2 linked regions of the Granulosicoccus antarcticus IMCC3135 genome follow. The protein of the gene in region 2 interacts with the protein of the main gene of each other region in a pairwise test. Links are inferred from orthologs where the notes say so. Each region holds a gene or a part of one and is shown on either strand. Other genes may lie near its edges.

The links. The genes of interacting proteins can lie anywhere in the genome.
Region 1: the proteins of rlmN (region 2) and ftsZ interact in binary tests that used the Escherichia coli proteins (3 or more experiments, as listed by UniProt). The link is inferred for Granulosicoccus antarcticus IMCC3135 from one-to-one orthologs.

Annotation. Positions count from the first base shown.
Region 1 is NZ_CP018632.1:6,661,052-6,664,741, reverse strand. Bases 1-2,939 are described here. They hold ftsZ (cell division protein FtsZ), read left to right. Parts: upstream 1-833; coding sequence 834-2,045; downstream 2,046-2,939. Other genes in these bases: lpxC (UDP-3-O-acyl-N-acetylglucosamine deacetylase), read left to right, coding at 2,329-2,939; ftsA (cell division protein FtsA), read left to right, coding at 1-683. In the rest of the region: more of lpxC, read left to right, coding at 2,940-3,252; IMCC3135_RS28805 (DciA family protein), read right to left, coding at 3,331-3,690. UniProt on the Escherichia coli protein: Essential cell division protein that forms a contractile ring structure (Z ring) at the future cell division site. The regulation of the ring assembly controls the timing and the location of cell division.
Region 2 is NZ_CP018632.1:5,485,277-5,489,609, forward strand. What follows is about bases 1,497-4,333. They hold rlmN (dual-specificity RNA methyltransferase RlmN), read right to left. Parts: upstream 3,561-4,333; coding sequence 2,433-3,560; downstream 1,497-2,432. Other genes in these bases: hisS (histidine--tRNA ligase), read right to left, coding at 1,497-1,647; pilW (type IV pilus biogenesis/stability protein PilW), read right to left, coding at 1,678-2,436; ndk (nucleoside-diphosphate kinase), read right to left, coding at 3,626-4,057; IMCC3135_RS23785 (MFS transporter), read right to left, coding at 4,126-4,333. Outside these bases: IMCC3135_RS23760 (YfgM family protein), read right to left, coding at 1-255; more of hisS, read right to left, coding at 361-1,496.

The DNA.
Region 1 (3,690 bases), 1.2 Mb from region 2 along the record:
TCATCCTTGAACAATTGGCATCCAGCCACGCGGTATTGACCGATGATGAACGTGATCTGGGTGTATTGCTGGTAGACATGGGTGGTGGTACAACCGACATTGCCATTTTTACCGAAGGCGCTATTCGCCATACGGCGGTTATCCCCGTCGCCGGTGATCAAGTGACTAACGACATTGCCGTGGCTTTTCGTACACCCACGCAATTTGCTGAAGAGATCAAGGTCAAGTACGCCTGTGCGCTGCGCCAACTGGCAAGCCCGGACGACATGATCGAAGTGCCAGGTGTTGGCGATCGCAATGCGCGCCGCCTGGCAAGACAGACACTTGCGGAAGTCGTAGAGCCGCGATACGAGGAACTGCTGGGACTGGTTCAGAATGAACTCAGGCGCAGCGGCTTTGAAGATGCCTGTGCTGCTGGTGTTGTATTGACCGGAGGGACTTCAAAAATGGAAGGTGTTGTGGAGCTGGCTGAAGAGATTTTTCACATGCCAGTCAGGATAGGAGTACCGCAGCATGTCAATGGACTGTCCGAGGTAACTCGTAACCCGATACATGCAACCGGGATAGGGCTACTGTTGTATGGCCAGCTCAGTCGCAAGACACCGCGTAACAAACCGATAGAAAAAAGCAGTCATGAAGGATTGCTCAAGCAATTTATCGGTTGGATACGACGAAGTTTCTAGCAGACAGGTTTTCAGTAAAGAATTGCAGTTCGATCAGTTTTTCAATGTTTGGCAGTTTTGTAGTATTCGGGAGCGAAAACGGAACAAAGATTCCGATCGCAATGAGAACGTAACAACTTATATATAACTTAAGATTAGGAGAATTTAGAAATGTTTGAACTTGTTGACTCTATCAATGACTCCCCCGTTATCAAGCTGATCGGTGTCGGCGGCGGCGGTAGCAATGCAGTTCAGCACATGGTGCTGTCCGGTATCGAAGGTGTTGATTTTATTTGCGCCAATACAGATGCACAAGCGCTGAAGGGCATGCATGCCCAGACAGTCCTGCACATTGGCCAGAGCATCACTAAAGGTTTGGGTGCTGGCGCCAATCCGGAAATCGGTCGTCAGGCAGCAATGGAAGATCGTGACCGCATCCAGGACCTCATCGAAGGTACTGACATGTTGTTCATCACGGCCGGCATGGGTGGCGGTACAGGTACTGGTGCGATTCCTGTAGTTGCACAGATTGCGCGTGAAATGGGTGTTCTTACAGTGGCTGTTGTCACCAAGCCTTTTCCTTTCGAAGGCAACAAGCGCATGCGTACCGCTGAGCAGGGTATTGAAGAGCTGCGCGGCCACGTTGATTCTCTGATCACTATCCCGAACGAGAAGCTGCTGTCTGTATTGGGCAAGAACATCAGCCTGCTGGATGCATTCAAAGCGGCCAACGATGTTCTGCGCGGAGCAGTGCAAGGTATTGCCGAACTGATCACCAACCCTGGCCTGATCAACGTCGATTTCGCGGACGTTCGTACTGTCATGAGTGAAATGGGTCTGGCAATGATGGGTTCTGGTGTTGGACGCGGTGATGATCGCGCCACTGAAGCCGCAGAAATGGCTATCTCCAGTCCTCTTCTTGAAGATATTGACCTGGCCGGTGCACGCGGTATCCTGGTTAACATTACAGCCGGTCTTGACATGGCTATTGGTGAATTCGAAGAAGTAGGTAACGTGGTTCGTTCTTTTGCCGCAGACGATGCAACTGTTGTTGTCGGTACCGCCATTGACGAGTCGCTTGAAGGTGAGCTGCGCGTAACTGTCGTGGCAACTGGCCTTGGTCAGCACTCCCAGAATCATCAGTTGCGTTCTGTTCAGCAAGCTGTACAGCAACGTTCAACTGTCGGTAGTGGCGGTAACTACGGTCAGGCTGGTGGTGGTAACACTGCGGGCGCGGGACAGTCTCCTTATGCCAGTTATGACAAGCCTTCTGTGATTCGCAAGAATCCACGTGGCGCTGGTCAGGGAACAGGCTCTGGTAATAGTGGCCATGATGTGGAGTACCTCGATATTCCAGCATTTTTACGCCGACAAGCCGACTAAACAGGCATTACACGTCCTTAAGGTTCGCGCAGGACGTCGGTTTATCCAGTAACATTCTCGAGGTTCAAGGGGGTACCCATCCAGGTACTCCCGAGAGCGTTTTAAACTCGCCTCGACAATGGACGCTACCTACTCAGTTTGTCATTCGTGACCGACAGGCATTGTAGATAGCGAGCGGTTTTGATTGCCAATGTCGTTATTGTCTCTTTTAGCCCTGTAAAGTTGGCTGGAAGTGCTATATACAAGAGCAGGCAAGCTTTCCCGGTTGCAGCAGGATTACATCGTGATACGACAAAGAACCTTAAAGAATTCGATTCGTGCAACAGGCGTTGGTCTACACACGGGTAAGAAAATCTACCTGACCTTGAGTCCGGCACCTGTCAATGCGGGCATCGTGTTCCGTCGTACCGATCTTTCACCCGCTGCAGTTATCAAAAATGATGCTCTGGGTGTCAGAACTACTGAACTGGCAACTTCGCTGTACAACAGCGACGGCATCCGCGTATCCACCATCGAGCATCTGATGGCCGCTCTGGCGGGTCTGGGTGTGGACAACTGCAATGTCGACGTCAGTGCCGATGAAATCCCCATCATGGATGGTAGCGCCGCGCCTTTCGTTTTTCTGGTGCAGTCTGCAGGCATTCAGGAGCAGAGTGCTCCCAAGCGTTTCATTCGCATCAAGAAGCCAATAGAAATTCGCGTCGATGACAAATGGGCCCGCTTTGAGCCTTTCAACGGCTTCAAGGTCAAGTTCACCATCGATTTTGATCATCCAGCATTTCGAAGCGACAGTCGTACGACTGAAGTGGATTTTTCCACAACCTCATTCGTCAAGGAAATCAGCCGTGCTCGCACCTTTGGTTTCATGCGCGACATTGAAGAGCTGCGCAAACGTGATCTGGTTCTGGGTGGCAGCATGGAAAACGCCATCGTCCTCGATGACTACCGTGTACTGAATGAAGGTGGCCTGCGTTACAAGAACGAATTCGTACGGCACAAGATTCTGGATGCTATCGGCGACCTGTATCTGTTGGGTCGTAGCCTGATTGGTTCATTCGAAGGCTATAAAGCGGGTCATGCACTTAATAACCTGCTGGTACGTGAGCTTCTCAATCAGCCTCAGTCGTGGGAAGAAGTGGTTTTCGAAGGTGAAAACACCAACATCTCTCCCATTTCCTACATGCAGCCGTCCGAAGCGACTGGCTAGCAGACTGTCTGAAGTCCGCCCGGGATCAAACTGATCTGCTGCGGATAAACTGCTGGGTGGCTTGTATCGAAGAGGGAATCATTTTTCCTCTTTCAGACGAGCTGCCAGTTTCAGCAACTCCTGTCGAAGTCGATCATCGCCTTGTCGAACGATTGATTTTCTGGGCGACAAGTTCGCTCTATAAGCAGGTGCCGCTGGCTCCCCCATCTGATCATCCGCACTGGCCGCCAGCAAGGCGATGCAACGCGCTGCGTTACTGGACGTAGGATTAGCCGTTCTGTGTGTGGTGCGGGCCACCGGTATTTCAGCCGGCATCACATGGAAGCTCATCGTGATCACATCCAGCTTTTGATCACGCATCGCGTCAAGTATCTGCCGTTCGCTGAAGCGTAATTTGGTTATCCAGCCGGCATTATCCACCGTAACCCTCATTCTGCC
Region 2 (4,333 bases):
CGCACCCGGCTGGTCGTCAGCCAGCTCGTCAGCCAGCGCAACCGCCTGAGCTGTGTCACTGGTGCTGACCGCTTCCATTGTCTGACTGAAAGTATCACTGGCAATAATGGCCTGATTTTCCTGGTGGCCTTTCCAGAAGGTCCAGCCGCCGATCACGCCTGCACCCAGTACGACACCAGCGATGACCGCTTTGCCGTTCTCGGTCCACCACTCTTTCAGCGCTTCGACTTGTTGCTCTTCTGTTTCGTATTCCACGTCGTTTCTCCACGCCCTGAAGGCGCCTATCCAGTTCTTTGTCCGGAAATCGCTGCCCCGGAAATTTGTTTTCTGCGTTTAGCTACAGCGTTCGACAATACGAACTCAGGCGTTGTTATTCAGCAGATCGTTCAATGTGAATTCAAGCTGCTGTCGTGTAACCGTTACCTGCTCAGCTGCTCCTCGCAAAGGCTTGATAGTCACCCGGCCCTGCTCCAGCTCTTCACTACCGATGATGGCTGCCAGTGAAGCACCGCTCTTGTCTGCCTTGCGAAACTGACTCTTGAGACTGCCAGCCGCTGTATTGTGCACTACAGAACATTGCGGAAGTAGCCCTCGAATCAATTCTGCCAACGCCAGAGAGTCGGCGGCACCAACCTCGTCAGTGCCCATCACGAATATATCGGGCACATCGGCAGCAGGAGTCACTCCTACTTTATCCATCAGCGCGATAACGCGCTCCATACCAAATGCCCAACCGACACCCGGCATGTCTTTCGCACCCAGCTGAGTCAGCAGACCATCGTAGCGTCCACCCGCACATACAGCTGATTGAGAACCAAGTTCGGTGGTCGTCCACTCGAATACCGTATGACTATAGTAGTCCAGTCCTCGTACCAGTCGTGGATTGATCACCACATCGATACCACTGGCTTTCAGCAATGCCTGCAATTCGTCAAAATGCGCCAACGAGGCCTCACTGAGACTGTCGCGCAACTTGGGCGCTGCATTGATCATTTCCTGCATTACCGGATTTTTGCTGTCCAGAATGCGCAAAGGGTTACGTTCAAGCCGGCGCAGACTGTCTTCATCCAGAATTTCGCGATGCTGTTCAAACCAGGCAACCAGTTTTTCTCTGTAAAGAACTCGATCCTCAACATCACCCAGCGTATTGATTTCCAGCTGCATGGCATCGTAAATGCCCAACTCGCGCCACAAACGGGCACTCAGGAGAATCAACTCAGCTTCAATGGCGGGACCTGCCAGACCATAAACCTCAGCACCTGTCTGAAAAAACTGCCTCTGACGTCCAAGCTGCGGACGCTCATAACGAAACATCGGACCGGTGTACCAGATACGATTGACACTACCCGGCTGCAGCAGACCATTTTCGATGGCAGCACGAACACAACCGGCTGTATTCTCAGGTCGCAATGACATCGACTCGCCCTTGCGATCGGAGAATGTATACATCTCCTTCTCGACAATATCAGTGGCTTCACCAATGGAGCGGGTAAACAGGCTCGTGCGTTCAATCACCGGGGTGCGCAGCTCGCCATAACCGTAGGCTCGCATCGCGTGGCGTGCAGCCGCTTCGAGCTTCTGCCAGGGGGCTACAGCCTGCGGCACAATATCCGGCATACCGCGCAAGCGCGTGAATTGAATCTTCATTTTTCTGGCAACAATCTGTTTGAAGGCAATCTACTGAATGGGACGGGACAAGTACTCGCCAGCTTCCTCTGAGGCAGGAAACTGATTGAGTAGCTGGCTGGCAAATGCCTGCGCACCAGCAAGATCACCGGCATCACGCTTGATCTGCAGGCCCAGAAGAAGACTCTCTGCAGACTCGTCGCCGTAGGCATTGAAACGCTGGAAATAAGCATCCGCAACAGTCAGGCGCTGCTTGCGATGCATCAGATCAGCCATATGCAGATAGGCATTGGCAAACTGGGGATTAACCCGCAACGCTTCGCGCAGATAACTCTCTGCATCGCTCAGTCGCTCTGCATCCAGCATGCACAGGCCAGCGTTATCGAGTGCGAATTCTGGTGTTCGGTAATAGGGATTATCGGCAGCAGCACGAAATTGCAGCTGCGCCTGATCAAATTTTTCGTTTCCGCACAGAAAGATGCCGTAGCTGTTTCTGTAGTCTGCCTCATCCGGGTCTAGCTGCAGGGCTCGCTCGAAATGCTCTTCGGCACTGGCCACCTCACCCACTCTGGATTGCAGATTGGCATAGGAAACATGCGCCAATGCGTTCTTTTCGTCTTGCTCAAGGGCCTTGAGCAGCTTCTCCCGCGCCGAATCCAGATCGCCACGCTGCAAGTACTGAGCACCCAGCTGTGCATTGAATTGGGCCGCGTCCTGACTTTTTTCGGGACTGAGCTCGCCACCACCGGTGCAGCCCTGCAAAACAAGCAGCATGCCCAGCAGCAGTATTGTTTTACTGGCTATCTTCATCGACCCTGTTCTCCAAATCGTGGCTCCATGAACTTCACGTGCCGCTTGCTTCGGTCGTCAATATCACCCGCTAACTGCCCGCACGCTGCATCGATATCATCACCTCTCGTCGTACGCTTGAGAGTGAGAATTCCAGCATCGCTCAGAATTCGGGCAAAGCGTTCCACGGCATTTCTCGAGGATCGCAGATAACCGGATTGTGGGAACGGGTTGAACGGGATCAGGTTGACCTTACACGGGAAACCACGCAACAGTTCGGCCAGTTCGTGCGCCTGCTCAACTTTGTCGTTGACTCCGGACAGCATGACGTACTCGAACAGCACATGCTTCTTGCGTTGAGAGGCTGCCTCTTCGCCTTCCACATAACGCCAACAGGCCGCCATCAGATCCTTGATGGGGTATTTACGATTGACGGGGACCAGCTCATTACGCAAAGCATCATTGGGCGCATGCAGAGACACTGCCAGCGAGATGTCGACATCGGCTGTCAGCTTGTCCATGGCCGGAATAACGCCCGAGGTGCTGACGGTTACGCGTCTTTTGCTCAGCCCATAACCCAGATCATCCATCATCAGGTTCAATGAAGGCACCAGGTGGCGATAGTTGAGCAGTGGCTCGCCCATACCCATCATCACTACATTGGTGATGCGTTGGTCACGGGTTGCAGGCTCCAGTGCCAGCAAATTGGTTGCCAACCACACCTGACCAATGATTTCCGACACGCTCAGGTTGCGATTGAACCCTTGTCGCCCGGTAGAGCAGAACGAACAATCCAGAGCACACCCCACCTGCGAGGAGACGCACAGAGTGCCTCGATCGTTCTCGGGAATATAAACAGTTTCAATACAGTTGCCATCGTGCAGTTCGAACAACCACTTGGCAGTGCCGTCGCGGCTCAGTTGCGCTTCCTGAACACCGGGCAACACAGTAGTCGTGCGCTCCTTCAACATGGCCCGAGTGGCCTTGGATACATCTGTCATGGCGTCGATATCGCGCACATTATGCTGATATAGCCACTTGAGTATCTGTTTGGCACGAAAAGGCTTCTCGCCCTGGCTCACCAGAAAATCGGTGAGCGCCTGGCGATCCAGATCAAACAAATTGACAAGGGCTGTATCGGTCATAACAGGACCGTGAAAGTATTAGACAAGTATAAGGCCACTCGGTTTACAACGTTACTGAATCGGTCTTAACGAGTGCGTGGGCAAACGCCATCATCACCGAAGAAAAATGCGATTTCCTGAGCAGCAGTATCTGTTGCATCGGAACCGTGACAGGCGTTCTCATCGATGGACGATGCGAAACGCTTGCGGATAGTGCCTTCAGCAGCTTCTGCAGGGTTAGTTGCACCCATGACTTCACGATGTGCCAGTACGGCATTCTCGCCTTCCAGAGCCTGCACCATGACAGGACCGGATGTCATGAAGCTGACCAGGTCGTTGTAGAAAGGACGCTCCTTGTGGACCGCATAGAACTCGCCAGCCTGCTCTGTAGTCAGGTGCATCATGCGAGCAGCAACAACCTTCAGACCTGCCTTTTCGAAGGTGCTGTAGATTTCACCAATTACGTTCTTGGCAACGGCATCGGGCTTGATGATGGAAAGTGTACGTTCAACGGCCATGCGGCACTCCTGAAAAATAGTTTGAAATGGAAATCAGTCAACCCACCATTGTAGCGGATTTGACAGTACTACTGGCCTCGGGAATTACTCAAACGTATGCTTTTCGAGGTCAATGGCAGTTGTGACGAGGTATCAAAGGTTGCTCCTGCCTCAGCGCCAGCGCGTGCGATGTCCTTGGCACTCTTGTAGCGATCATAAACAGCGTGCATGGCTCCCAATGCGTAACTGGCACCTGAACCCACCGCCCAGAAGCGCGTGTACTCATAAACTTCCCGC